2 linked regions of the uncultured Dysgonomonas sp. genome follow. The protein of the gene in region 2 binds, or shares a complex with, the protein of the main gene of each other region. Links are inferred from orthologs where the notes say so. Each region holds a gene or a part of one and is shown on either strand. Other genes may lie near its edges.

Region 1 (15,499 bases), 1.2 Mb from region 2 along the record:
GAACATTGTCGGAGGTACGGAAGTATCTTTTATGTCGGCCCATATCTGATAACCGAGCAGATGCCTGTCTTCGGTAGAGTACATACGTGGCAGCAACATTGTATTGGTATAACCGTATGTGGGAATAGTGCCTGTCACTATATACTCGTCTTTTTGATCCGGTGATTTTTTTACGACTTTATCGAAGCTTTGCTTTTCACTCACCGGTGGTTCAAGACGGCCATTCGCATCTCTTTTTTCGGAAGAAGCATATGTCTTGCCATAAAATAATGGTCTGTCGCCATATTGTTCACGGTTGAGGTAACTGGCCAGTGTAAATACGTTTTCCGGAGAGTTCTGATCCATCGGCGTATTGGCAATGGAACGGATAGGGATAAGTGCAAACGATGAATATCCTATCAAGATTACCATCAGGCAAAGTATGGTCGTATTCAGAAATCTGAAACTGATTTTCTTGTAAAGAACAAAGAATGCTATAAGCCCGCCAAGCAATGCGATCCATAGGAGGATGTTGTCTCCGATGAAAGTAACACCGCTTAGGGCCATACAGATTACAAATGCTACTTTTGCCCTGTTGAGGTTGCCTTTAGCCGAAAGGGTTTCATAAAGTCCCCATATAATGGATATAACTATTAGCAATATATATGTAAGAGCTCCTGTGTTGTAAGACAAACCAAATCCGTTTACGAATAGTTTTTCAAACCAACCGCCTACTTTGGTAAAGCCCGGTATGATACCATACATCAGTATTACCACCAGAAACAGAGAGCCGGCCAAAGCTATTAATGTACCTTTAAGGTTTACATTTTTCGATTTCTTAAAGTAATATACCAGTACAATAGCAGGGATACACAGCAGGTTAAGCAAATGGACACCGATAGACAATCCCATAGCATAAGCTATAATTACCAGCCATTTGTCGGAACCTTCCTTATCCGCTCTGTTTTCCCATTTCAGTATCAACCAGAAAACCAGTGCGGTAAACATAGATGAATAAGCATAAACTTCTCCTTCCACAGCCGAAAACCAGAATGTATCGGTAAACGTATATGTCAGAGCCCCGATAAGACCGCAACCGATGATAGCGATAAGCTGACCAAGAGTCATTTCCTGTTCGGTATCGCTATATATAAGCTTTTTGGCTAAATGTGTTATAGTCCAGAAAAGGAACAGGATAGTAGCAGCACTTAGCAATGCCGACATACTGTTTACCATCATTGCCACCTGTGATGTATCGGAAGCAAACAATGTAAAGAACTTACCTGTAAGCATAAAGAAAGGTGCGCCAGGAGGGTGTCCCACCTCTAATTTAAAGGCAGACGTGATAAACTCGCCACAGTCCCAGAAGCTGGCTGTAGGTTCGATGGTCATTAAATAAACAATAGCGGCCACAGCAAAACTGAACCAACCAAAGACGTTGTTTATCAGGTTATATCTCTTCATAGTTGAAACTGGTATATGATAATAATCGTTTATTAAACGGTTGTTTTTTATACATTTGGGTGCAAAGATAGTTAAAACACTGAAAGTATTGATTAGGCGTGCTTTGTTTTTGTTTGTCAAATTAAAAAACTTCTTAAAAAAAGGATAAGTTGCATAAGATGGGATATGGATTACTTTCATTATATTTGATGAATAATAAACCCCGTTTTTATGAAAAAGCATTTATTGGTAATATTAATGCTGGCTTCTTTAGGTTGTTTTGGCCAACAAGACATAGCTGTTTCTGTAAAAATGAGAACGGTAGACGTATTATCATCTTCTAATAAAGTGCCGGATTTTAGGTATTTATCTCATGAAAAGATCTTACTAGTAGGATACGCTGAAACGAAAAGGATAAAAGTAAAAAATCTACCCAAGCCTGTATTTGTTATTGATGGTCTGGTAATGGATAATGATAGCGTTTGCAGAGTAGATCCAAATACAATCAAATCGATATCTATAATAAAAAAGGAACAGGCTGGTATAGCTGGTTTGCTTTTTAAGGATTATGTAATAATCACAACCAACTTTAATGAAAAAGAAACTTTGGAAGGCTTAAAAGAATATGAGGTTATTGTTTTCGATGCAGGTTACGAGGCATTTTTAGCCATACAAAAGCCAATAGAGTTTTATTCCCCGTTTACACTAAAGGCGAGAAATGCAGTTATGACTTCGGAATGGAATACCCGGTGTAGCCTTCCGTCTATTTATGATTCTCGTATTTATGAGAGTAAGGTAGATTATAATTCAGAAATCGAGTATAATATGGAGGTCGAGTATAAGTTATATATGTTCTTTAAATATATGGAGAAGGAATATAATATTTCGTTAGCAGGAACAATGCTATAAATAAATGTTGGATTACATTAGTCGTTTTTGAGTCGTCTACACTCCTCGATTGTTAATTCGAGACTCGGCATAATCAAAATAAATTTTGTTTCTGCCCTCGCTACTTAAAACGTTCATTTTATATATATATAAGAGGGTTGTCAAAATTTATTGATACACCCTCGTTTATTTTCATTATTCGGCCAGCACTTTTTCTTCTTCCAGTCCTTCATGCTCCGATATAATCTTTCGCCAGGTATCAGGAATAGGCATCGATGCCTGTGTGTGCGCATCGTATGTTACGAAAACAGATTTGCAACGGCATTTCACTTCTCCGTTTTTTACATTTCTTATCTGTTGGAGAAATACTCCGCTTTTATCTCCCAATTTGGTGACTTTCGAGTCTACAACTATATTTTCTCTGTAGTATACAGGGGAAAGGAAATCGACTTCGATATGAGCGACCACAATCAGGCCGTCTGTCCAGCTGATATCGGATTTTCCTTTTATTGTCTCGAAATATGTAGTCTTGCCGAGGTCGAAATAACTGAAGTATACATTGTTGTTGATATGCCCTAAAGCATCTATGTCACTGAAGCGGATTTGAATAGGAAGCGTTTCTTTAAACGTTTCGGGTTTTATTTCTTTCATTTTAATTTATCTGAATATGATATCATTTACTACATGCATACCCGCATGTTCATTCAATTTAGTTATAAGCCTGTCTTTTGCCATCATTAATTCGGAACGGAGAACGGATGAACTCAAAGACACATAAAGAACACCGTTTCGCAGGTAAATGTTTGTCGTATATGAATTAATCATCTTGCCAAGCAATCTCGGCCAGCCTGTAACAGCCCTGCTTTCGGCTAATTTTCTCTTTATAAATTGATTTTCCTCAAAATACTGCCTTAGCACTTCCCCTATACTTTCCGTATTCCGTTTTCTCATAGCGCAATATTCTTTTGGATTACTTCGCCTTTTTCTACTTCATACAGATGATAGTTGCTGTTTGTGCGTGAGAGTATTTCATCCAGATGCTCACGATTAGTGTCGGTTACGAATATCTGCCCGAAATCTTTATCCAGTACCAGTTTAATAATCTGCTCCACCCGGGACGAATCCAGTTTGTCGAAAATATCATCCAGCAATAATACAGGAGTAGTCTCAGTGGCTTTGTGCAGGAAGTCGAACTGCGCCAGCTTCAATGCCACTACATACGTTTTATTCTGTCCCTGCGAACCAACACGCTTAATAGAATAGCCGTCCATCTGCATATCCAGATCATCTTTATGTATGCCGGCAGTTGTATAACCTAAAATTTTATCCCTCTGCCTTCTTGATTTAAGCAATTCCGGGAAATCGGGATTTTCGAAATGGGATTCGTATTTCAGCTCCACCTTCTCGTTCGAAGAACAGATAAAATCATAAAACTTCTGGAATGTAGGAATAAATTTATCGATAAAATCCTTCCTCTTCCTATAGATAATCTTTCCCTCATTGGCCAGTTGCTCGTCCCAAAGGCCGAGAAGGGTATCGTCGACCGGGGCATCCACTTTCAGCAACGCATTCCTCTGTTGCAGAGCCTTGTTGTACCGGATAAGCGAGTACAGGTATTCTTTATCGAATTGAGAAAGGAACAAATCCATAAACTTGCGTCGCTCGTCGCTACCTCCGTTTATCAGTTCGGTGTCGGAAGGCGAAACCATTACCAACGGCAATAAACCGATATGGTCCGACAACCGTTCGTATTCTTTCTTATTTCGTTTGAATTGTTTTTTTTGTTTTCTGCGCAGGCTGCAAAAGAATTCTTCCTGTTTATCTCCGATTTCATACCAGCCTTGTATAACAGCAAATTCTGCATCGTGCAGTATATTCTGAGAGTCGATAGGGTTGTTGTGACTTTTGCTGAACGACAGATAGTAGATCGCATCCAACAGATTGGTTTTTCCCATACCGTTACTTCCCAGGAAACAATTTATCTTGGGCGACAGAGTAAGCTCGGCTTGCTCTATATTCTTATAGTTAAGTATGGATAAACGCTCTAATATCATGCATGCAAAAAATAATGGTTTTGCAAAAGTACAATTTTTTGCCGGAGGAGACAGCTTTTAAAGATAAGTAATTAGGGCAAACACACGAAAATTACTCTTTTTAAAAAAGTTTATCTATATGTAGAAGCTTTTAGCCGTTAGCTAATAGCTGTTAGTTCTTTGATGTATTGATAGGCCCTTCCAACCTCCCCTCGGGGTAGGGCTGTTAAGTTCTATTTTTTTATACCCTCTGTGCCATGTTGAACGGAGTGAAACATCTCGTTTTTCAGGCGGGATCTTTCGTTCCACTCAGGATGACAGCAGAAAATAACAGAACAAAGTAGAGAACTTAACAGCCCTAGCCCTAGCGGAGAATACAGAGAGAGTAAAAAATAATAGGTAGAAAAAGTGTTACCTTTGTTACCTTTTAACCAAATATAGTTAAAAGATATAGAAACAACAGGATGAAAGCAATGAAAAAAGTGTCAGATGTGTCAGGTTTTAACAATACATGGTTAACTGATGTGAAAAAAATGAATGATTATAGTTGCCAATTTCCCTTTACTCTAAATTCGTAACTATATATTCGCATATCTCTTTATTTTTTTATTCTTTTGTGATTTTATAGAATATTCACCGACTAACAAGGTAGAGTAATTTAAGCAAATTAATATAGATCAGAATGATGTATCTTGAAACGCAGGATATCGTAAAACAGTACGGAGACTATACCGCCCTTAACGGAGTAAGTGTGCAGGTACCCAAAGGCTGTATTTATGGATTACTGGGGCCGAATGGGGCCGGCAAATCGTCTCTTATTCGCATAATAAACAGAATAACAGCTCCCGATCAGGGAAAAGTCTTTATCAATGGCAGGGAATCTGTTGCCGATGACATTTTTAATATAGGTTACCTCCCCGAAGAAAGAGGCCTGTATAAGAAGATGAAAGTAGGGGAGCATATTATTTTCCTCGCCCGCCTGAGAGGTCTGTCAGTTGAAGATGCGCATGAGAAAACCCAGCATTGGCTTCGCAAGTTCGATATTCTGTCATGGGAAAACAAAAAGGTAGAAGAGTTATCGAAAGGGATGCAGCAAAAAATACAGTTCATTGCCACTGTAATACACGAACCTGAATTGTATATCCTTGACGAACCTTTCAGCGGATTCGACCCGGTAAACGCAGAGTTGCTTAAAAATGAACTTCTGGAGTTGAAAGCAAAGGGTAAAACCATTATACTGTCTACCCACAATATGGAATCGGTAGAAGCGCTTTGTGACGAAATATCCCTGATCAATAAATCGAAAGTTGTATTGCAGGGCAATGTGAAAGAGATACGCGCGCAATATAGAAAACATATTTTCAGACTCAATGTATCAGGCGATAGCTTCGATATGGAATCTGCCCATTTTACCATATTGTCACAGTCTGTTGATAAAAGCTCAGTGGAAGTACGCATCCAGCGAAATGACGAAGCGTCCAACTCTGATCTGCTACAGGAAGTTGCCCGGAAATATGAGATCATTTCTTTTGAGGAAGAATTACCTTCTATGAATGATATTTTTATTCAAGCAGTAAGCAATAGATGAAGTTTAACAATATACTATCAAATCTAACCTACGATTGTTGTTTTGCAACAAAAGTAATAAATAGGTCTGCGACCTTGTTAAAACCAGCCGAATGAAAGCATTGAAATTAATTATAGCAAGAGAATTCTCGTCCAGGGTAAAGACAAAGGCTTTTATCCTGACTACATTATTGACTCCCTTCCTTTTTGCCGCTGTAGTTGCATTGCCAGCTGCCATAGCAATGCTGAGCGATAATGATGATATAAAAAAGGTTTATGTAATAGATAATACAGGATTATATTCCAACATGTTCGAATCGTCTAAAAACTATGAGTTTGTACAGGTATCTGCTGCTGACAGTACAGCGACAGGTAAGGAAAAGGGTACGGCGTTGTTGCAAATAAACGGGGATTTGAATCAGAATCCCAACGCAGTTACATTCTTCTCTGAAAAGCAACAGCCTCCCCGCGAATTGACGGCATATATAAATGATGTGTTGACCGAAGCGGTGAGAAACAAAAAAATTGATGACTTTACGTCAGAGAGCAATCTCGAACCGCAATTAGTAACTAATTTGCAGGAAATACTGAAATCTAAAGATAAAATCTATATCTCTACTATCCGTTGGGATGAGACAGGGAAAGAAACGGAAACTCTCGGCGAGATAGCTACTGTTGCCGGAATGGCGCTTACCTTCTGTATGTTTTTCTTTATCATGATGTACGGTTCTATGGTGATGCAGAGTGTGGTAGAGGAAAAAAGCAACCGCATAATCGAAGTGATCATTTCTTCGGTTAAGCCTTTCGACCTGATGATGGGTAAAATAATAGGAGTGGGACTTGTCGGGCTTCTTCAACTGATTGTATGGCTTGTTATAGGCGGAGGTGTAATGATTGCCATTAAGATGGTTTTCGGCGTTAATATGGATGTGAGCGCCTCTGTGGATGCACAACAGGCAATGGCATTAATGAAAAGCAACAATGTTGAGATGACTTCTTTCCTTAATGGCTTTTTCAGCATCAACTGGGTACAGGTTGCAATATGTCTTATCCTCTATTTTACAGGGGGGTATCTCCTGTTCGCATCCTTGTTTGCTATGTTTGGTTCGGGAGCGAATGATTCGCAGGAGGCCCAGCAACTTATCATGCCTGTTATGATTATACTGATGGTAGCGTTTTATACAGGTTTTGCGGCCGCCCGCAATCCGGAAGGGGCTATGGCCTTCTGGTGCTCATTGATTCCGTTCACTTCTCCTGTGGTGATGATGGTCCGCGCTCCGTTCGAAGTGCCTTTGTGGGAACTGGGATTGTCTGTTGCGTTATTGTTCGTCACATCCGTCCTGATGGTAAAACTGGCTGCTAAAATATACCGCGTCGGGATACTGATGTATGGTAAGAAGGTTTCTTTTATGGAAATGCTGAAATGGCTGAAGTATAAATAATGTCAGTCTGTTATTGAATTTTGACGTTCAATTATGCTATGCATAACTACTATCTTAATTTGAAATTAGAGGCATTAGCTCATCTCTGCCGCGCCCTTCCGGGCTTGTCCTTCCTTTTGGCATTGCTCAAAAGGAAGCAAAAAGCTAGCGCTAAGTTCCTCAGCGACCCACAATCGGTTTGTCGGCTGAAAGGGACAAACGGGCTATTGCCCCATCCCTTTCTACGCCGTCTGCACCGTGTGGGTACCCCGCCTGCGGAACTAATGCGCACCCGCTGACGCCTTCGTAGGCAAGCCCTTGCATGAATTAATGCGCGTCAGCCCTGCGCCGTAGGCTTCACGGACGGGGTGCCCGTAGGATGAAAAGACGAAAAAACGGAAACGTGTTTGAGCTTATCTGCTAATCAGGATTATAGAATCTTTCTAGCGAGTTTTTCCGTTTCGTCTTTTAGTCCGTTACGGGTCGGCCTTTGAAGCGGGGCGCTAAAGCGTTTTTGGTTCCTTTTGCGGCTTTGGGCAAAAGGAACACAAGCAATCTCTGATTGCGCGTAGTATAAAACAATTGAATGTTAAAGTTCAACTACCGATTCGCTTAAATAATTAATAATTATTTGTGTTTCTCTCGTTTACTTATAATTCGACTATATCTTTACACCCAAAGAGAGATAGACACTATTGTTTCTCACTTTAAGATTGTCATTTAGCATTTCTCTTTTCCATATTCTGGTAAAACCCGTATCGGAGCCGATAATGAAAACGAATCTCGATAATTCGGCCTGTAATTCTATTCCTAGTCCTACATCGGGTCTGTTCCATAGTCCGTCACCAGCAAATGTATTGCCTTTATTGCTTTCGGGGGTGCCGTCGAGCGTGGTCAATGTTGTCTTTCCTGCTATTCCATAAGCCACGTATGGCCCCATGGCAAAGCCAAAGTGGGTATTGTTGGGGAAGTTGAACTTATATGTGAAATAGATGGGTAGCTGGATATACATCGCCTCCATTTTTGCTTCCATATTTCCTGCCGTTGTAGATAGCCTGTTTACTTTGGCTCCTTTGGTGGTGAAGCTAAGTCCTGTTTGTAGATAGACATCATTACCTAAAGTGATGTCGGCAATACCTCCGAAGTTATATCCGAACCTGACTTTACCACTCTTGAATCCATATTCGTTTTTCCATGCCGAAACATTGGAGAGGTTCATTCCACCTCTTATCTGAAAGGTGACATACTTTTGTTTTTCAACAAAGAATTGTGCATTTGCATTGCCGCTTATCAGTATTATAATTGAAATAATCAGTAGCCTCAAGGATGTTTTCATAGGAATTCTTTTACGTTTTTTATTTATATAGTAACAATATAGTGCTTGTGTTATTATCCGGTCAATTACCACCTCAGGATGATCCGTTCTCCCAGAGCCTTTGCCAGTGCTTTTTTTACTTCTTCCAGTTCTTTTATCTGCTGCATCAGTTCTATGGCGGTGTCCCAGTTTCCTTCTTTTTGTTTTACAGCCATTTCATCTTTTATTTCCTTTATTTTCTTGGTTATATATGCATTTTTCAACTCTGTGACTATGCGAGGGACATCTTTCCCCAAATGCTTCTCTTCGGCAAGGGGAGTGTCCTCCTTTTTTGCATTTTCTCCGAATTGTTTGATATGCAGTTTGCTTAACTGATACCTGTCGCTAACCAGTTCCGCGGCTATCTTGCTAACCTGCGCATCGGTGTGTGCCAGAAAGTAGCGGGCTGGAATGAACGTTTCATCTACCGAACGTTCTATCGCTTCTTCCAGCATCAGTGTATAGAGGGGATTGGTAAACCAAAAGCCATCGCGCTGGAGATCAAATTTTACCCAGTCTATTACTGTTGTAGGCATGTCGCCCGTAACGGGATTTTCTTCCCCTCCCTCTAGCATTATCTCCATACCGAAGCGGACTATGTAATAAAGGATAGCCAGTTCGAATTTGTCTATCGGTGTTTTCTTTACTACCGTTTTGTTGTGGATTAAGGGTTGCGACAAGTCATTATGGGCAGCCCGCATTTCCTCTTCCATCTTTTGTGGGGCTGTTTTTTCCAGATAGGCCAGTCGCTTTTTGGTCACTTCCTGTACCAGAATGCGTTCATCTACATCCAGCAGAATACTGCAATCTTTGATGTAGACTGTGCGTATAATATTGTCGGGTATAATGGAAATACTATTTACTATATCGGAAATAAGGGCGGCTCGCTTGATAGGGTCATTTCCGGCTTCTTCCAGTAATAGTTTTGTTTTGAAACGCATGAAATCGACCTCGTTGGCCTTGATATAGTTGGTTAGCGATTCCGCATTTTGTTTCTTGGCAAAGGAGTCGGGATCTTCTCCGTCGGGCAATAATATCACTTTGATATTCATGCCATCTTCGAGGAGCAGGTCTATTCCCCGTAATGCCGCTTTTATCCCTGCGGCGTCACCATCATAAATAACCGTAACATTGTCCGTAAAGCGGTGAATCAGCCGTATTTGCCCGTTTGTCAATGCTGTCCCCGAAGATGCGACAACGTTTTCTATTCCTGCCTGATGCATGGAAATAACATCGGTATAGCCTTCCACCAGATAACAGCAGTCGGCCTTGGTTATGGCCTGCTTAGCGAAGAAAATACCGTATAGTTCATTCCCTTTATGGTATATCTCACTTTCGGGTGAATTGACATATTTACCTGTATTCTCAGCTTTTTTAAGTATACGTCCGCCAAATGCAATTACTTTGCCCGATAGCGTGTGTACAGGGAACATGACACGGCCACGAAAACGATCGATCAGTTGGTTGTTGTGCTCGCTTTTTATAGCTAGTCCTGTTTTTACGAGGTAATCTTCTTTATATCCGTTTTTTAATGCTTCTTGAGAAAAAGCATCTCTCTGTTCGAGACTATAGCCTAACTGAAACTTTTCTATAATATCTTCTCTGAAACCGCGCTCTCTGAAGTAGCTCAGTCCGATAGACTTTCCTTCTATATGATTGTGGAGAGTGTTGACGAAATAGTCCCGTGCATAATCGTTGAGGATAAAGAGGCTTTCACGCTCATTATAGGCTTGTTTCTGCTCGTCGGTGAATTCGCGCTCTTGTATCTCTATGTTATATTTTTTAGCCAGATATTTTAATGCTTCGTAATATGAGAGCTGCTCATGCTTCATTATGAAGTGAACAGCCGTACCTCCTTCGCCACAGGCAAAGCATTTGCAAATATTCTTGGCGGGAGAAACGTAAAACGATGGTGTTTTATCTGTATGGAAAGGGCACAAGCCCACAAAGTTTATCCCCCTTCGTTTGAGGGTGACAAACTGCGACACTACATCAACGATTTGAGCAGCGTCCATTATACGGTCTATTGTACCTTGATCTATCATGATTTTTTACTGCTACGAAAGTAATAAAAATATCCCGATCAAGATATTTAATTTATGTGAATAGGAATCTTAATGGTTACTGTTAAACGAAAATAAAACAATGTATCTAAATATTTTTTGTACTTTTGTGCTTTCTTTTTAGAGTCTAAAAAATATAAAACGAAAAGTCGTGGCTAATACGAAGTATATATTTGTAACAGGAGGAGTTATATCTTCCTTAGGTAAAGGTATTATAGCCTCCTCGTTAGGTAAACTACTACAGGCAAGGGGTTATAAAGTGACAATCCAGAAACTGGACCCATACATCAACATCGATCCCGGAACTCTGAATCCATATGAACATGGAGAATGCTATGTGACTGTCGATGGCCACGAAGCAGACTTGGACCTCGGTCACTACGAGCGTTTCCTTAATCAGCCTACACATAAGGACAACAATATCACTACAGGGCGGATTTATCAGAATGTGATAAACAAAGAACGTAAAGGTGATTATCTCGGAAAAACGGTGCAGATCGTGCCCCACATCACAGATGAGATAAAGCGCAACATTAAAATGCTGGGTACAAAATATGACTACGATTTTGTAATTACCGAAATCGGAGGTACTGTTGGTGACATAGAGTCATTGCCTTTCATCGAAAGTGTGCGTCAGTTGCGTTGGGAGCTAGGCAAAAACTGCCTATGCGTGCATCTTACCTATGTGCCGTATATCGCTGCGGCAAAAGAGGTGAAGACTAAGCCTACACAGCATTCTGTGAAACAATTGCAGTCGGAAGGGGTACAGCCCGATATGTTGGTTCTCCGTACCGAACACCCGTTGAATAAAGACATTCTGAAAAAGGTGGCATTGTTCTGTAATGTGGAGGTAGATGCCGTTGTGCAATCGGTGGATGTGCCTACAATATATGAAGTGCCATTAAATATGCAGGCGCAGAACATGGACGAAATCGTGTTGCGTAAACTGGGTATGCCTATCGGGGATAAACCGGTAATGCAGCCTTGGCGCGATTTCCTTGATAAGAAAAAACATGCCAAAGAGACGGTTCGTATTGCACTGGTCGGTAAATATGTCGAATTGCCGGATGCGTACAAATCTATCAATGAATCGTTGTTGCAGGCAGCGATATACAATGATCGCAAGCTCGATTTACATTTTATACTCTCTGACAAATTGACCGCAGACAATGTGGAAAAGATGCTTGGTTCCATGGATGGCATAGTTGTTGCTCCGGGATTTGGGCAGCGCGGAGTGGACGGGAAAATACAGGCGTTGAAATATGCCCGTGAACACGATGTACCTACATTCGGTATCTGTCTGGGTATGCAATGTATGGTTATCGAATTTGCCCGCAATGTGCTGGGACTGGAGGATGCTAACTCAACGGAGATGAATCCTCATACACCATTCAAGGTTATTGACCTGATGGAAGAACAAAAGAATATCACAAATATGGGTGGGACAATGCGTCTGGGAGCCTATAAATGTGAATTGGAAAAAGGTTCGCAGGTGTATAAAGCATATGGTAAAAAGCTGGTAGAAGAACGCCATCGCCATCGTTTCGAATTCAACGGTGATTATAAGGAAGATTTCGAAAAGAACGGAATGAAGTGTACCGGAACAAATCCGGACATGGGATTGGTAGAGGTTGTGGAAATACCCGGAAAGAAATGGTATCTGGGTGTACAATTCCATCCTGAATACAATAGTACGGTAGTATCGCCTAATCCTTTGTTCATCAGTTTTATAAAAGCAGTAATTGACAATAAGAAAAAATAAGATTGAACGTTTTAAATAGCGGAAGCAGAAGCAAAATTTATTTTGATTATGCCGGGTCATGCAAAACGCCCAATAGAAATTGAAAGGAAAAATCGCAAATATTAAATTTATAAAAACTATAAATGGATAAGAATACGATTATCGGGTTTGTACTCATCGCTGCCGTAATCATTGGATTTACGTTGCTGAGCAGACCTTCGGCGGAAGAACTTGCTAAGCAGAAAGAACAATATCGGAGAGACTCGATAGAATATGCGCAGACCAAAGAGCGGGAAAAAGAACTAAGCAACCTGAAAGATACAGCATCGGAAGTAAAGAATGAAAATCCGGTGGATGATTTCTTTGCGGCTCCTGTTCAGGAAGCTGATTCTGTCCTTGCAGCAATGGATTCATTGTGTGCGCAGCAGGCAGAACAGCTGATAACGTTGGAAAACAGTAAGTTGAAAGTTGTTTTCTCTACTAAAGGAGGGAAGATGGTAAGTGCGCAGTTGAAAGAATATTCCCGGTATGATGGAGATTCTCTGTATCTGTTCAATAATGATGCCGAGTTCTCGCTTCAGCTAACCAATAAGCAAAACAAGGTACTTCACACCAATAATCTGATATTTACGCCGATCAAGACAGAGGGAGATAATTCTCTTATCATGCGTTTCTCATATTCGCCAACCCAACATGTCGATTTTATCTATAAACTGGCAGAAGACGATTATATGATGAAATATGATGTCAATCTGGTTGGTTTGCAACCGATGCTGGACAGAAACAAATCGGATGTGATAGAGTTGTACTGGGCACAGAAGATGCGCAGACAAGAGAAAAGCGTAAAAAATGAACAACGTTATTCGCACATCTATTATAAATATATAGGGGGTGATGTGAAAGAACTAAGCAGCGATAAAAGTGAGCAACTGGAGGTGAAAGAGCCTGCTAAATGGGTTGCTTTCAAGAATCAGTTCTTTGCTCCTATACTGATTGCGGACGAGAAGATCGAAACTGCCCTTCTCGATTCTAAAGTTTTAGTAACTGATGAAAACAGTGAATACCTGAAGACCGTTGAAGCTACAATATATGCTCCGGCAACAGTAGACATGAATGCCGGAACCATAAGCGCCGGATTCACATATTATCTGGGGCCTATGTCATTCTCTTTGTTGAAAGGGTATGACAGCCACATAGACGATGTGAACAAACAGCTAGATCTGGATAAGCTTGTGCCACTGGGCTGGACACTGTTCCGCTGGGTGAATCAATATTTTGTGATTCCGATCTTCAACTTGTTGAGGGGTACGGGAATGTCGATGGGTATTGTTATTCTGCTATTGACTATAATTGTGAAACTGGTAATAGCTCCTCTTACATTCAAGTCGTTCATGTCGTCGGCTAAGATGCGTGTGCTGCGCCCTCAGGTAGAGGAAATCGGAGCCAAATATCCGAAGCAGGAGCAGGCGATGGAAAAACAGCAGGCTACAATGGCACTTTATAATCGAGCCGGGGTAAACCCGATGAGCGGATGTATTCCGTTGCTTTTACAGATGCCTATACTGATTGCACTCTTCTCATTCTTCCCGAATGCGATAGAGCTTCGCGGACAAAGCTTCCTTTGGGCTACCGATCTTTCCACATATGATGCCATCGTGGAATGGAAAACACATATTCCATTGATAGGTACGCATATCAGTTTGTTCTGTATTCTGATGACAGTGACCAATATCATTTACACGAAATTCAATATGGAAATGACCAATACCGGGCAGCAACAAATGCCGGGGATGAAGTGGATGATGTATCTGATGCCGTTGATCTTCCTTTTCATGCTGAATGATTACCCATCGGGTCTTACATATTATTATTTCCTTTCGTTATTGGTTACAATATTATTGACTATTGCCTTCAGATATATAATAGATGAAGACAAGGTGCTGGCTAAGTTGGAAGCCAATAAAGCAAAACCGAAAAAGAAATCGGGTTTCATGGCTCGTTTGGCAGAGGCTCAGAAACTTCAGCAACAACAATTGAACGAGAAGAATAAGTCTAATAGTACCAAGAGAAAGAGGTAAGTTAGACGTCAAAACATATAGAAGAAAAGGTTATTTCGGTTGAAGTAACCTTTTTTTATTTACTTTTGTGAGAATCCTATCGCAGAATATGAAGATTTGCTACCTAATATTAGCTCATAATAATTTCAGGCATTTAGACCGTTTGATAGATGTTCTGAATGGCGCGGATTGTACTTTTTTTATTCATTTGGATAAAAAGGTAGTGTCTGAGTATTTTCCTCAACATAAGAATGTGGAGGTAATCCCGGAACGCACTGATATCAATTGGGGCGGATTTAGTATGGTAGAAGCTACTCTGGCTCTGATGAAGCGAGGTGTAGAATGTTCTCCCGATGCAGATTATTATGTATTGATTAGTGGAGTAGATTATCCTATCCGGTCTAAGGAGTTCCTTTATCAACAGTTGGAAAAGGGAAAAGAGTATATTGATATTGCTCCTGTCCCTGTGCCGTTCAAGCCGATGGAGCGCTATGAATATTATTTCTTCGATTACGATCGTCGTAACCTGAAGCATTATAATCCTAAATTTCTTGCCGAAGTATTGCTTAAAAAGCTGAAAATAAAAAGAAAAGCACCTTTCAGGGTGTATGCCGGTACACAATGGTTTGCCCTTACCCGCGAGTGTGTACACTATATTTTGACGACAGTAAGGGAGGATAAGCGATATACAGACTTCTTCCGTCATACATTAGTTCCTGACGAGGCTTTTTTTCAGACAATTATCGGGAATTCTCCGTTTCGGCAAAATACAGCCGCAAGCCTTACTTATACAGATTGGGAGGTTGCTGTTCCTCCGGCCACAATAGAAGAGCGTCATGTTGACTTTCTGGGAAGCCATATCGAGTTCAATGATGAATACGGGCAGCGATTTCCTTATTTTGCACGGAAGTTTAATGACGGCAGTGAAAAATTGCTGGAAGAGATACAAAACAG
Region 2 (15,470 bases):
CAGGGATTATCTGAAAGCATGGCTAATGAGCGATGTTGTGAAATCGGATATCGAAGACCAGACTCTTCTATCAGCTATGGTAGATGAAGGAAAAATACTATATGCATTGTCCCTTTTACTCCCTGAAAAGAATGCGGACGAGATTATAGGATACACCAAAGCCCAGATGGACTGGTGCAAACAGAATGAAAAATCAACGTGGCAGAATATTGTAAAACAGAACTACCTCTATTCTACCGATCACATGATTATCACCCGTTTTATAAACGATGGCGCATATACAGCAATTGTATCAAAAGATTCTCCCGGAAGAATCGGAGCCTGGACTGGCTGGCAAATAATAGAGCAATACGCAAAAAAGAAAGGTGCTTCTCTTCAAAACATTATAGATATGGATGCCCAGACAATATTAAAGGAAGCTAAATACAACCCTTAAACACTAATAACAATAGCGTTTTCAGCCAATTATCAACAGCATCAATGACTAAAAAAAGCGAACAGATAATAATTATCTCTTAAATCCCCGGACTTATTAACACCATGTTCAAAACTTAACTCGTCTTTGAACGTTATTTCTGTTATCTTTGAATAAAAAATTGAAGAGGTAAAACTAAAATGGCTGACGCAAATAACAAGAATCAGGGGAGACGAAAACCAAAAGAAACGAATTTATTACCTGACATAGGCAAAGTACAGCCTCAGGCGAGGGAACTGGAAGAAGCCATACTCGGAGCTCTAATGCTTGAGAAAGATGCATATTCGCTTGTTAGTGACATCTTAAAACCGGATAGCTTCTACGACACTATTCATCAGATAATATACAGAGCAATAGTTGACTTGGCTGTCCGTCAGGCACCTATCGATATGCTCACTGTTGTGGAACAACTAAAAAAAGACGGTGAACTGGAAACGGTTGGCGGACCGGTCTATATAGCCCAACTGACCGAGAAAGTAGCATCGGCTGCACACATCGAGTTCCATGCGCGTATCATTGCCCAAAAATATCTGGCAAGAGAGCTTATTTCCTTTTCATCCACGATCACCAATAAAGCTTTCGATGAAACATCCGATGTAGACGACCTGATGCAGGAAGCCGAAAGCAAGCTTTTCGAAATCTCTCAGGGTAATGTAAAGAAAGACGTAACCCAGATCAATCCCGTAATAAAAGAAGCTTTAAACCTGCTTGAAATAGCGGCTAACCGTCCCGAGGGACTTAGTGGCCTGCAAACCGGATTCACCCCTCTGGATAAAATAACATCGGGATGGCAGAATTCCGACCTTGTTATCATAGCTGCCCGTCCAGCAATGGGTAAAACTGCATTCGTGTTGTCTATGGCAAAAAACATGGCGGTAAGCTATGGCTATCCTGTGGCTTTGTTCTCTCTTGAAATGTCAAATGTACAGTTGGTTAACCGTCTGATCGTAAACACCTGCGAAATTCCAGGTGAGAAGATAAAGAACGGTCAGCTGCTGCCTTACGAATGGGAACAACTCGACTTTAAGATAAAAGAGTTATACGATGCTCCTTTATACATTGATGACACACCCAGCTTATCCGTATTTGAATTAAGGACAAAAGCCCGCCGTCTGGTTCGCGAACACGGTATTAAGATGATCATCATCGACTACCTTCAGTTGATGAATGCCAGCGGTATGAATTATGGAAGCCGTGAGCAGGAAGTGAGTATGATTTCCCGTTCATTGAAAGGACTGGCTAAAGAACTAAATATTCCCATCATTGCCCTGTCGCAGCTCAACCGTGGTGTGGAAGGCCGTGCGGGAGCAGAAGGGAAGCGACCACAATTGTCCGACCTCCGTGAATCGGGAGCCATAGAGCAGGATGCCGATATGGTTTGCTTTATTCACCGTCCAGAGTATTATAAAATACTGGAAGATGACAAAGGAAATTCACTTATTGGTCTGGCCGAGATTATCATAGCCAAACACCGTAATGGGGCAACCGGTGATGTATTGCTACGCTTTAAGAGTGAATTTGCCCGCTTCCAGAATGTTGACGATGACTACAATTTCGGTGCAGGGCAGAATTTCTCTTCTAAAATCAACACCGACGCTTCGGCTCCAAGTTCGGGTCAGGACTTTCAGCCAATGCAAGGTGCAGGAAATGATTTCGTGCCATTCTGATAAGTCTTCTATTATATAAAGTAACAAAAGTAACAGTTATCTATATTATTCGTAACTGTTACTTTTTTTTTGAATCCCTATACCAGTTAAGCACAAAAGAGAAAAAGTAACAAAGGTAACAGAAATATCAGTTAACAGTCAACAGTTATCAGTTAACAACTTGTATATCGTGTCTTGTCTACTCGTATCTCATATAACTTTCAACTTATTACTCAAGACTTACTACTTATTAAAAGGTAACAAAGGTAACAACCTTTTCAGCTTTTTATTTTGCACCATTCTTACTCCTTTTCCCTTTCAGACGTCAGGGAGCGTATTCAATCTTTCAAAGAACTATAAGCTAACAACTAAAGGCCATCAGCTATACACATAGATAAACTTTAAAGGATCTTATAATAAAAAAAGAGGTTAGCCAATTAAACTAACCTCTTCTCATATATTTAGAAATGTTCTACGTTTTATTTAGCTTCTTTTAGCTGAGCTTCTTTCTTCTTCCCTTCTTTCTTGAATATACCCCAGGCAATAGGAGTTGCTACGAATACAGAAGAATAAGTACCGATCACAATACCGATAAATATAGCAAATGTAAAGCTACGGATAGTATCACCACCTAAAAGGAAGATACAGAACACAACCAACATCGTACTTATTGAGGTATTCAATGTACGTCCTAATGTAGAGTTCAGCGCTTCATTAATAGTTTCGGTGATATTACGTTTCGGATACATATTCCTGATTTCGCGGATACGGTCAAAGATCACAACCTTGTCATTGATAGAGTAACCTACCACTGTCAGTACAGCTGCAATAAACGACTGGTCTATCTCCATAGAGAACGGCATTATCTTATACAACAGTGAGTAAAGGAAGATAACCATCACGGCATCATGCGCCACAGCTATCAGCGTACCCAAAGAGAAGGCAATGTCGCGGAAACGCAATAAGATATACAGAGCCATACAGACTACAGCAATCAATACTGCTATAGTAGCCGCCGTTTTCAGGTCATCAGCCACACTAGGGCCTACACGCTGAGAACTTTGAACAAAGTCATCTATAGTTTTTCCATCAGTAAGGAATCCGGCTGCTGTAAGAGCATGAGTCATTTTTGCCCTTATCTCATCTTCAACCTCATCTGTAGCCTCTTCGATCTTATAGTTTGTAGTAATACGGACCTGACTTGTAGTAGATGACTGACTTGCAGAACCACTGGTAAGTACAAGTACAGTAGAACCTTCAAATTCGGGAACCAACACTTTTTCGATAGCATCGGCATTTACATTCTTATCGAAACGAACCAGATAGTTACGTCCTCCTGTAAAGTCAATACCGCCATTCAAACCGTTAATGAATAGAGAGCCTACACCTGCTACTAATAATACAGCTGATAAGATCACGATTTTCTTAGTCATACCCAAGAAATTGATTTTTGTATCAACAAACAATTTCCGTGAGATAGCAGTAGTGAATGTCTGATTTCTGAAATGACCCTTATCAAGCATATATTCATAGAATATACGTGTAAGGAATACATTGGTGATGAATGATGCAACGATACCGATAATCAATGTAGTTGCAAAACCCTGTATCGGACCTGTACCGAAATACGCTAATATAATAGCAGTAATTACCTGTGATGCGTGTCCGTCGAAAATAGCGGAGAATGCATGTCTGTAACCATCTACTACGGCTACTTTCGTATTCTTTCCGGCTCTTAATTCTTCTTTTGTTCGCTCATAAACCAATACATTAGCATCGACCGCAAGAGCGAGCGAGAGCACAAGTCCCGTTATACCCGGCAGGGTCATTACCGCCCCAAAGGCCGCCAATATACCAATTGTAAAGAACAGATTGACAAGAACAGCCGCATTGGCAATCAAGCCCGGGATCAAACCGTAAACCAAGCAGATGTATGCCATAAGAAGCACCAATGCTAGTACGAAAGATATAACTCCGGCTTTAATAGCTTCCTGACCCAACGAAGGACCTACAATATCTTCCTGTACAATGTGTACTCCGGCTTTCATCTTACCCGATTTCAGCACGTTCTCTAAGTCTTTTGCATCTTCCGGTGTAAAGTTTCCTGTGATTTGAGACTGTCCACCTTCGATCTTGTCATTTACATTAGGCGCTGAATATACAGAACCGTCGAGTACGATAGCTATACTTCTGCCTTTCTCTGCTCCGGTAATAGTAGCCCAACGTTGTGTACCTACAGAATTCATCTGCATACTTACTTCCCACGTTGCACCATGTTGAGACTGGTCAGCCTTTGCTGAAATAACCACATCCCCGTCCAATGCCGGGCCTTTTTTAAGACCGTCGCCACGCAAAGCATATAATGTAATCTGAGTTTCTCTTATATCTTCAGCCTTGAAGCCCCAGGCAAATCTCAGGTCAGGAGGATATGCGTCCTGGAATCTTCTAAGGATTGCATTAACGGCTGCTGTGTCGTTTTTATGAACAATACCGACAATAGCTCCCATACCACCACTGATAAAATTCTCAATAAATGGTTTGGTGAATCCTAAGTTTCCAACTTCCTGAACTTTCAAAGAATCGTTTACAGCAGTTGTATCTGTTGCACCCTGAACGTTCTGAGCAGCTAATGCTTCTCTCGAACGTTCTGTCAGGGCACTTATATATCCCTGTATTTCGTTCAGATTATATGTTTTCCAAAATTCAAGATTTGCACTACCCTGCAATAGTTTTCTTACACGGTCCGGTTCCTTGATACCCGGAAGCTCTATCATAATACGCTCTGCACGGTTGTCCAATTTTTGAATATTAGGAGCAACAACCCCGAAACGGTCGATACGTGTACGAAGTACGTTAAACGAGTTATCGGCTACACTCTGAAGTTCTGTTCTCAGTGCAGAAATAACTTTATCATCCTTGTCTTGAGGTCCTACCTGATCTCTAAGTTTAGTACTAAATACGCCGGCTAGTTTATCATTGCCATTCGCTGCTTTAAACTTATCGACAAAGAGAGTGATATAGTCACGGTTGCTACCTTTTTTATTTTCAGCAGAAGCTTCAGTCAAAGCAGTATTAAACGCTTCGTTCTCAGGGTCACCCAATGAACGGAGTACAGCTGCTGCATCTACTTCTACGATAACACTCATACCACCTTTCAGGTCAAGTCCCAGCCCGATTTCTTTTTCGCGACATTGTTTAAGGGTATAACCCATATCGTCGGTACCAAAGGTTAACCAAACTCTTTCAGTCGACATTGAATCAAGATAGTGAGTGTATTGTTTGTTGTACAACTCGTCTTGCAGTAGTTGATCACCTTTAGCATTCGCGACTGCGTAGGCTGTGGCAAATTCATCCGCTTTATTATCATAACTTTTGGTTACGAATGTAAAAGACAGGTAAAATAAGCACACCAACGTAAGGAGAATGGAAAATGTGATTACAAATCCTTTGTTTTGCATTTTAGATTTTACTTTTTGTTATTTACTTATATTATTTCTATTTCATTCAAACTAAATAAAATACGCATATATCCAGAGTCCTCTTCCTTCGAAACGAGGCCAAGCTTAGACATATACACACTTTCAGGCGTGCAAATATAATCTTTTATTCTTTACATATCATAATAATATATAAGAAAATGTGCCGATTAATTAATGTGCCAACATGCCGATATACTAATATGTCAATAATCGAAAACATTGGCACATTGGCATATCATCACATTAAATCATTGCTTCCTTATCTCTGCTCTCTTTATCTTTCCGCTGATCGTTTTCGGCAGTTCGTCAACAAATTCGATAATGCGGGGATATTTATATGGAGCAGTAACCTGCTTCACATGATTCTGAATCTCATGCTTCAGATGATCATCCGCTTTATCTCTATAATCCTGCGCCAACACAATAGTAGCTTTTACTACCTGCCCTCTGACGTCGTCGGGCACACCTGTAATGGCACATTCCACAACGGCAGGGTGCGTCATCAGAGCGCTTTCTACTTCAAATGGTCCTATGCGATAACCGGAGCTTTTGATAACATCGTCGCTACGGCCTACGAACCAGTAATATCCATCCTCGTCACGCCAGGCCATATCGCCTGTATGGTAAACATCATCATAATACACCTGCCTGGTAAGAGCTTGGTCACGATAATATCCCATAAACAAGCCCAAAGGTTTCCATCTATCGGTTTTAATCACCACCTCTCCTACTTCTCCATCTTCGACGGAACGTCCGTCTGCGGCGATAAGGTCCATATCATAAGCCGGATTAGGCACTCCCATCGCACCGGGTTTCGGCTCCATCCATGGGAAAGTGATTATGGTAGGGGTAGTTTCTGTCTGGCCGAATGCTTCCATCATTTTAATACCTGCACCTTCGAGGAATGCATTGTATACCGAAGGGTTCAATGCTTCTCCTGCAGTAGTGGCATACCGAAGTGAAGACAGGTCGAAATGAGACAAATCTTCCCTTATCATAAATCTGAATACGGTAGGCGGAGCACAAAACGAAGTCACTTTATAATCCTGTATCATATGCAGCATAGCCTGCGGGGTAAACTTCTCGTGGTCATACACCATCACGGCAGCACCAGCAATCCATTGCCCGTACAATTTCCCCCAGACAGCTTTAGCCCAACCGGTATCGGCTACAGTAAGATGCAGACTATTCTCATTCAGATTATGCCAGTATTTTGCTGTCACAATATGCCCGAGTGGATATATAAAGTTATGGATTACCATTTTCGGCTCACCGGTCGTCCCCGATGTAAAATATAATAAAGAGATATCTTCATTCGTATTCACAAGCTCTGGCCTTACAAATGACTTTGCATCTCTTAAGCCCTGATGGAAATCGAGCCAGCCCGCCGGTATGTTTTCACCACAGGCAATCCGAAATTTTACTGTTGGAGAATTAGCCATCGCATCATTTACATGCTGAACAACCACATCATCGTCCACTGCTATAATCGCCTTTATATCGGCTGCATTATTACGGTAAATGAAATCCTTCTTCGTCAGCAGATGTGTAGCCGGAATAGCCACTGCTCCTATTTTGTGAAGGGCAATAACAGCAAACCAGAATTCGTAACGACGTTTCAACACGAGCATTACCATATCTCCTTTACCAATCCCTAACGATTGAAAATAGGACGCGGCACGATCGCTCTGCTCTTTAATATCCGCAAATGTAAAATCGATATGTTCCCCCTGGTCATTCACCCAGCAGATAGCCCTTTTGGTGGGATCTGTCTTTGCCCACTCATCTACGACATCATATCCGAAATTGAAATTCTCAGGTATCTGAACATGGTAATTCTCTGCAAAATCCTGAGTTGAAGCAAAATGAGTTTGTTTTAAAAATCGTTCTAACATGAGCGTGTTAGTTATATTAGGTTATATATACAAATAATGATATCTATAGAACAACAACTATAAATCTGACTTTCTTTCCATCAAGCGCCTTCATTCCGTGCGGCAGGCTGGAGTCGAAATAAATACTGTCCCCTTCTTCCATTATCAGGTCCTTTCCATTTATCTGCAAAAGCATACGCCCTTCCAACACCATATTAAATTCTTGTCCGGTGTGTATGCTATGATGAATTTCTACATCATCGGCTTTAGGTTCTACTGTTACTTCAAAGACTTCAGCCTTCCGGTTATTAAATCCCCCGGCCAGCGTCTGGTAATTATAAGCCTCCACCCTATTCACAGCCAACCCTTTTCCCTTACGTGTAAGAAAATAACTACTCATGCGGGGCTCGTCGGCAAACATCAACACCGACACATCTACATTATGGGCAGACGCGATGCCTTTCAGCACACTGATAGTTAAGTCTTTTTCACCCGACTCGTATTTAATATACTCTTCTAAAGGAATATTACAAGAAGCGGCAAATTGCTCCTGTGTCATATCCAAAGCCTCACGCAAACCTTTGAGACGTTGACCTATTTCTTTAATATCTATATTCATAAAACTTTTAAGGTCGCAGACCTGTTTATTGCTTCAACAAGTAGCCAAAGCATGTTACAATTAAAAACATATTATTAAATCCTTTCAGTTATTCACTTTAAGGTTCGAAGAATTCAAAACTTATTGTTCTTTAGTATCCGATTCGGCAGATGTCTCTCTCTTTGGCTGAACAGTTACCAATTGCAGCATTGCTTTTGGTATCGGGCTTTTAAATTCCAACACCTCACCTGTAACCGGATGCTTCAGTACCAGTTCGCGTACATGAAGGGCAATACGCTTAATCGGATTATTCGATGCACCGTATTTTTTATCTCCCACTACAGAATGGCCGATTGTCTGCATATGTATACGCAATTGGTTTTTACGCTTGGTTTCTAGATCAAAATCAAGCAACGAATAGCGTCCTGTCGACTTAATCACTTTATAATGTGTGACTGATTTCAATCCGCCATTGTCGCTAGATGACGACATCATCACATAATTTTTATTCTCGGTAAGCCACGAAGTCACTGTTCCCTCTTTTTGTTCCGGTCTTCCGTCCACAACCGCAGTATAAATATATTCCTTTACAAGATTGTTCCAGTTTTTCTGAAATATTTCCTGAAGCTCTGCGCTTCTGGCAAATACCATCAACCCGGAAGCCTCCCTGTCGAGACGCTGAAGAACAAACACCCGATCAGCCTTATTCTTTCCTTTTTTCTTCACATATTCGTTCAGTGCCCCGTAAACGGTACGCAACTTCTCTTTATCAGTGGATACGGACAAAAACCCCGCTTCTTTATCTATAACGATGATCTCATCATCTTCAAATACAATTTTCAGGCCTTTTAGCTTCTTTTCTTTTCGCGATTGGTCAAACTTCATTACCGAAACCTTATCTCCGGACTTGAGTTCATGATCGAATTGGGTGACAAGCTTGCCATTTACCTTTATTTGCTTGTGCGCCAGCAGTGATTTTATAGCATTACGACTCTTACGAACTTGCTGATCTATCAGAAACTCTAACAATTCGCATGGTTGCGATGCTTTCAGTTCTTGCAGCGGAATATCTCTTCTTGAAGTATTTCTCATTTAGTAATAAAATGTAATATATGGGGCAAAGGTAAGTGTTTTATAATTTTTTAGTAGCTTTAATGTGTATTAAATAATAATAAAATTGAATCATTGCACTGAACAGCAACAATTCACCCTCCTATACCAAGACCAACCTGGCATTGAAGTAAACCGCAAATAACAATACTTGTAATATGTATGGTAGTATTTTATAAGACACCGGTTTTAATGCTGTACTTTTTTATTTTAATCTATTTTGCCATATCATATTCTATTTTTTACTAATTTTGCAGGCTGAAATTTAACCGCTTATTTTAACTATTAAATATTGAAAATGAAAGCATTTGTATTTCCGGGGCAAGGAGCTCAATTTGTAGGAATGGGAAAAGATTTGTACGAAACATCTCCAGTTGCTAAAGAAATGTTTGAAAAAGCAAACGAAATACTGGGATTCCGTATCACAGATCTGATGTTTGCAGGCACAGACGAAGATCTTCGTCAGACAAAAGTAACCCAACCGGCCATCTTCCTTCATTCTGTAATATTAGCTAAAACAATGGGGGCTGACTTTGCACCCGATATGGTTGCAGGCCATTCCTTAGGCGAATTTTCCGCATTGGTTTCTGCGAACGCATTATCATTTGAAGATGGACTGAAACTCGTATATAAACGTGCGCTTGCTATGCAGAAAGCATGCGAACTGAATCCTTCAACAATGGCTGCCGTACTGGGATTACCCGATGCTAAAGTTGAAGAAATATGCGCATCTATTACCGATGAGGTAGTGGTACCGGCAAACTATAACTGCCCGGGACAAATTGTTATATCCGGCTCAAATGCAGGTATAGAAAAAGCATGCGAATTATTACTTGCTGCAGGTGCAAAACGTGCACTGAAGCTAAAAGTAGGTGGAGCATTCCATTCTCCGCTCATGGAACCGGCTAAAGTAGAATTATCGGAAGCTATCGATACTACAACGATAAGCAAACCATCATGTCCTGTATATCAGAATGTATCTACCACAGGTGAAACCGACCCTGCTACAATAAAAGCAAACCTTATTGCTCAGTTAACTGCTCCTGTAAAATGGACTCAGTCTGTAGAGCATATGGTAGCTGACGGAGCAACAGAATTTATCGAACTAGGACCGGGCAATGTACTGCAGGGACTGGTGAAGAAAATCGCTTCGGATGTAGCAACCAGCGGCAAACAATAAGCGCACAAAAGTGAAAAGTGAAGAATGAAAAACGGAACACAGAGCATATTTTTTACTCTCGTCTCCGTTGATTTTCAATCCATTTTTAGTTCTTCACTTTTCACTTATCACTCATAATTGAAATAATATGGCATTCTTTTCAGGAAACAAGCAAGCTGATGACCAGGATGAAACTGCAAAAAACATTTTCATGTTTGAATTGGTGCAGAAAAACATCCTAATAACCGGTTCTAACGGGCAGTTAGGAAATGAAATCAGGCGCATAGCCTCACTTCATGAGAACAATTTCCATTTCTTTTTTACCGATGTTGCAGAGCTCGACATTACAGATTTGCAAGCCATAGAAGACTTTATAAGAGAAAACAATATTAAATATATTGTCAATTGCGCTGCTTATACTGCCGTAGATAAGGCTGAAGATGATGTAGAATTATGCTACAAAATCAATCGGGATGCCGCTGCAAACCTGGGAATTGCCGCTGCGAATAACGGAGCCAAGATAATCCATATATCTACCGATTATGTATATGATGGCACTGCTTCAAAGCCTTATACAGAGACGGATACAGTGAACCCGCAATCGGTATACGGAAAATCGAAACAAGAAGGGGAAGCTGCCCTGATAAAAGCATGTCCTGACAGTATTATCATCCGTACTGCTTGGTTGTATTCTATATTTGGAAACAACTTTGTGAAAACGATGATAAAATACGGAAAAGAACGGGATACGCTCAATGTAGTTGCCGACCAAAAGGGAACACCGACCAACGCAGCCGATCTGGCCAATGCAATCGTAAAAATACTGGACTATAGCGAGGCCAACAGCTTCAAACCCGGTATCTATCACTATTCTAATGAGGGCATTACTACCTGGTATGATTTTACATTAGCCATACACAAAGATGCCGGAATAACAAACTGCAAGGTAAATCCAATTACCACAGATCAATATCCGACTAAAGCAACAAGGCCAAAATACAGTGTACTGGATAAAACGAAGATTAAAACCACATTCAATATCACGATTCCCGAATGGGAAAATAGTTTAAACATTTGTGTCAAAGAATTGTTATCTATATAGTAATAATAATTCACATTACACATCTACCATAACCAAAATGAAAAAGATTTATCTTTTTGGGCTTATATTTACGGTTATCTCTGTTTCTTGTCAGAAAAAGCAAATAAACTTATATGAAACACAACTTAACCCGCTAAAAGTCGATCTGGCCGACATCTCTTTAAACAGCAGTTCCAGCACCATCGACTTAACTAAAATACAAAGGCTTACACCTGAACAATACACCAGCCTGCAACTCGAAAAAGTAAAAGGACTGGAAGGATACGAGCTCAGTGACCTCTGTCTCGGGCAGACTCTGCTGGAGAATAAAAATGGAAAAATCATTACAATACAAGTAGTTACGGACGGAGAAATTACAGAATACCTTCTCAGTTATGACAAAAGCGGTAATCTGATAGACAACCTGATAGTCGCTTATGAAGATATGGTCGAATATTACAGTGAAGTCTCATCTAAAATAAAATCGAACGAGATAATCGTTCAAACCATCAACTACACCTACGATGAAATTAACAGCGATTCGGGAGGTACAGCCGATACTGCAATAACGAAATATCAGATAAGCCCCGAATTTAAGTTTATCTCCAATTAGGACATACAACCGGGCTCTGAGATTATATGTCAGGCTAGAAATAATATAGCAGAAATTATTGCTAAATAAATAACTCCAATGCGAAGATAATAGACCATTGTCTTCGCTTTTTTTATTACTTTTGCACCTTACAAGTAAAAAGAAAATATTTAATGTTGCATAAATAAAACATAGCGCATATTCGTTTTATGTTTAATGGGCAACAAACAGGTCTGAGACCTTGATATTATTAAGTAAAGTAATCGATGAGCGAACTGGAAAAAGAAATTCATAAAAGACGAACATTTGCCATTATCAGTCACCCCGATGCAGGAAAGACTACCCTTACCGAAAAATTATTATTATTCGGGGGTGCTATCCATGTAGCGGGTGCCGTAAAATCAAACAAAATAAAGAAAACCGCCACCTCGGACTGGATGGAAATAGAGAAACAGCGTGGTATCTCTGTTGCTACATCGGTTATGGGATTCGAATACGACGGTTATAAAATAAACATCCTGGATACCCCCGGCCACCAGGATTTTGCAGAAGACACTTATCGTACACTCACTGCGGTTGACAGTGTTATTATTGTGGTAGACTCCGCCAAAGGTGTGGAAGCACAGACCCGCAAGCTAATGGAAGTCTGCCGTATGCGCCATACTCCGGTGATGATATTTGTAAACAAAATGGACCGGGAAGGACGCGACCCTTTCGAACTGCTCGATGAGCTGGAAGAGGAACTAAAAATCGGAGTACGCCCCCTAAGCTGGCCAATAGACAGCGGGCAACGATTCAAAGGTGTTTACAATATCTATCAGGAGAAATTAGACCTGTATACACCCAGCAAGCAGACAGTAACCGAATCGATCGGGTTCAAAGATATAAACAGTCCTGATCTGGAAAAACATATCGGAGACCCGCTTGCAGCGAAACTAAGAGAAGATATAGAACTTATAGACGGAGTATATCCGGAGCTGGATATGAATACATACCTGAAAGGTCAGATAGCCCCCGTATTCTTTGGTTCGGCTTTAAATAATTTCGGAGTAAAAGAACTACTGGATTGCTTTGTAAAAATAGCGCCGTCTCCACGCCCGATAGAAGCTATAGAGCGTGAAGTAAACCCGGAAGAGAATGCTTTCACCGGATTCATATTTAAGATACATGCAAACATGGACCCTAATCACCGGTCGTGTATTGCATTCGTGAAAATCTGCTCCGGCAAATTCGAACGAAATGTAAACTACAAGCATATCCGGCTAAACAGGCAACTGAAATTCTCCTCTCCTACTGCCTTCATGGCTCAGAAAAAAGAGACTGTAGACGAAGCATACGCAGGTGATATTATAGGACTTCCCGATACCGGTAACTTCAAAATCGGCGATACTCTTACTTCAGGAGAAGACCTGCATTTCAAAGGATTACCAAGCTTCTCCCCTGAAATGTTTAAGTACATTGAGAATGCCGATCCGATGAAGTCGAAACAATTGCAAAAAGGTATAGACCAGTTAATGGACGAAGGTGTTGCCCAGTTATTTACGAACCAGTTCAACGGGCGTAAGATTATAGGTACAGTAGGGCAACTCCAGTTTGAAGTTATTCAATACCGCCTGTTGCATGAATACGGAGCCCAGTGTCGCTGGGAATCCCTCAATTTATATAAAGCATGTTGGATAGAAAGTGAAAACAAGCAGCAATTAGATGATTTTAAAAAACGCAAAGCGCAATACATGGCTGTAGATAAAGAAGGGCGGGACGTATTCCTTGCCGACTCTAACTATGTGCTAATGATGGCTCAGCAAGACTTTAAAGACATCAAATTCCATTTCACATCGGAATTTTAAGAATAAACGGGTCTGCAACCTCACTTTCTTTTATTTAAAAGATATGACAAAAATAAAAATGGTTATAAATGCAGAGTACAGGCAATTAGAAGACTTCATAGAAGGCCTTCCCCTTGCATTCCTGCAATCCGGAGAAGTTATTTATTCGGGTCGTAATATAATCAAGACCTTTGATGTAGAAGGGGTGAAACTGAATGTAAAGTCTTTCAAAAAGCCACTATTTATAAACCAGATAGCATATTCGACTATCAGGCAATCGAAGGCAAAGCGCTCATACTTATATGCATTTATGCTAAAAAGAAGAGGATTCCACACACCCGATCCGGTATCTTATATGGAACTCAAACAATATAATCTGCTAAAATACAGTTTATATATATCAGTACATGAAGAGTTTGATGGAATGATGCGTGAATTGCAACATGGAGAAATAAAAGGACGCGAAGAGTTATTGACTCAATTTGCTTTATATACGGCCCAGTTACACGAAAAGCAAGTATTACATTTAGATTATTCTTCGGGAAATATCCTCTATAAAAAGGACGGGAATACCTATACTTTCTATTTAGTGGATCTGAACAGAATGAAATTTGATAAACCTATAAATCTCGATACCGCCTGCTTTAATTTCAGACGCCTATGGGGAAGTGATGAAATGATAAGCTTCATAGTAAAAGAATACGCCAAAGCCCGCAACTTTGATGAAGCAACCTGCTTAAGGAAAACATTTGAATATCGTAAAAAATTTTGGGATACTTATACTAAGCAACATCCTGAGACAAAACCATACCTCGGTTAACTATAAATGCCTGATATTATGAGAATTGGATTTGACGCCAAGCGAGCTGTTTCTAATTTTACCGGATTAGGAAATTACAGCAGATTTGTAATCTCCAACCTGATGGAATATTACCCCAATAATATTTATAAACTTTTCATCCCCAAACTTCATGATGAGAGTAAGATTAATGATACACATCAAGATGAAACTGTTTATTCATTAAAACATACCCATAAACCATTCTGGCGTACGATGGGAATTGTCAAAGATATTAAGAGAGAACATATTGATATATATCATGGGCTAAGTAATGAGTTGCCATTCAGAATAAACAGAACCGGAGTAAAAAGTATTGTTACAATACATGATCTTATATTTCTGAGATACCCTGAATTCTATTCTCTGGTCGACAGAACAATTTACAATGTTAAGGCCAAATATGCATGCAAGGTGGCAGACAAGGTCATAGCTGTCAGCGAATGCACTAAAAGAGATATTATCAAATTCTATGGCATAGAGCCATCGAAAATAGAAGTTGTTTATCAAGGTTGCTTCCCTGTATTCAGAGAGCAGGCTGATAATATGAAAAAGGAAGAAGTAAAAACCAAATATAATCTTCCTTCTGAATTTCTTCTGTCTATCGGCAGTATAGAAGAGCGTAAGAATATCCTGCTGATAGTAAAAGCACTGAAAGAGGTACCCGATATTCATTTTATAGCTATAGGCAAGCAAAAAGAATATGCTCAAACTGTATTAAATTATGCTGCTGAACACGGATTATCGGATCGTGTACACCTTATCAGCAATGTACCATTGACTGACCTGCCG

What was found.
Region 1: the proteins of dnaB (region 2) and dnaG are in contact, whole or in part, in a crystal structure (PDB 2R6A), measured with the Geobacillus stearothermophilus proteins. The link is inferred for uncultured Dysgonomonas sp. from one-to-one orthologs. Residues at the interface, in WP_033016901.1 of Geobacillus stearothermophilus: Ser13, Glu15, Ala16, Gln18, Glu91, Leu92, Asp94, Ala95, Val96, Pro97, Thr98, Ala99, Ala100, Asn101, Tyr104, Tyr105, Ile108; in WP_049624496.1 of Geobacillus stearothermophilus: Lys456, Leu457, Leu458, Pro459, Ala460, Asn463, Ala464, Leu467, Leu535, Leu536, Ile537, Ala538, Gln544, Glu545, Asp548, Tyr549, His552.

Annotation. Positions count from the first base shown.
Region 1 is NZ_LT599032.1:3,339,249-3,354,747, forward strand. Bases 8,231-11,137 are described here. They hold dnaG (DNA primase), read right to left. Parts: upstream 10,730-11,137; coding sequence 8,732-10,729; downstream 8,231-8,731. Other genes in these bases: QZL88_RS14080 (porin family protein), read right to left, coding at 8,231-8,666; QZL88_RS14090 (CTP synthase), read left to right, coding at 10,899-11,137. Also shown: QZL88_RS14040 (DUF2723 domain-containing protein), read right to left, coding at 1-1,443; QZL88_RS14045 (DUF6146 family protein), read left to right, coding at 1,654-2,331; QZL88_RS14050 (thioesterase family protein), read right to left, coding at 2,506-2,961; QZL88_RS14055 (DUF721 domain-containing protein), read right to left, coding at 2,968-3,261; QZL88_RS14060 (DNA replication/repair protein RecF), read right to left, coding at 3,258-4,364; QZL88_RS14065 (ATP-binding cassette domain-containing protein), read left to right, coding at 5,026-5,931; QZL88_RS14070 (ABC transporter permease), read left to right, coding at 6,023-7,351; QZL88_RS14075 (hypothetical protein), read left to right, coding at 7,411-7,629; more of QZL88_RS14080, read right to left, coding at 7,992-8,230; more of QZL88_RS14090, read left to right, coding at 11,138-12,509; membrane protein insertase YidC, read left to right, coding at 12,632-14,566; QZL88_RS14100 (beta-1,6-N-acetylglucosaminyltransferase), read left to right, coding at 14,655-15,499. UniProt on the Escherichia coli protein: RNA polymerase that catalyzes the synthesis of short RNA molecules used as primers for DNA polymerase during DNA replication.
Region 2 is NZ_LT599032.1:4,496,298-4,511,767, reverse strand. What follows is about bases 1-2,878. They hold dnaB (replicative DNA helicase), read left to right. Parts: upstream 1-615; coding sequence 616-2,142; downstream 2,143-2,878. Other genes in these bases: secDF (protein translocase subunit SecDF), read right to left, coding at 2,601-2,878; QZL88_RS18570 (DUF2268 domain-containing putative Zn-dependent protease), read left to right, coding at 1-436. Outside these bases: more of secDF, read right to left, coding at 2,879-5,579; QZL88_RS18555 (AMP-binding protein), read right to left, coding at 5,849-7,495; QZL88_RS18550 (XRE family transcriptional regulator), read right to left, coding at 7,539-8,093; QZL88_RS18545 (RluA family pseudouridine synthase), read right to left, coding at 8,214-9,164; fabD (ACP S-malonyltransferase), read left to right, coding at 9,481-10,362; rfbD (dTDP-4-dehydrorhamnose reductase), read left to right, coding at 10,553-11,443; QZL88_RS18530 (hypothetical protein), read left to right, coding at 11,481-12,035; QZL88_RS18525 (peptide chain release factor 3), read left to right, coding at 12,281-13,861; QZL88_RS18520 (lipopolysaccharide kinase InaA family protein), read left to right, coding at 13,905-14,660; QZL88_RS18515 (glycosyltransferase family 1 protein), read left to right, coding at 14,679-15,470. UniProt on the Escherichia coli protein: The main replicative DNA helicase, it participates in initiation and elongation during chromosome replication. Travels ahead of the DNA replisome, separating dsDNA into templates for DNA synthesis.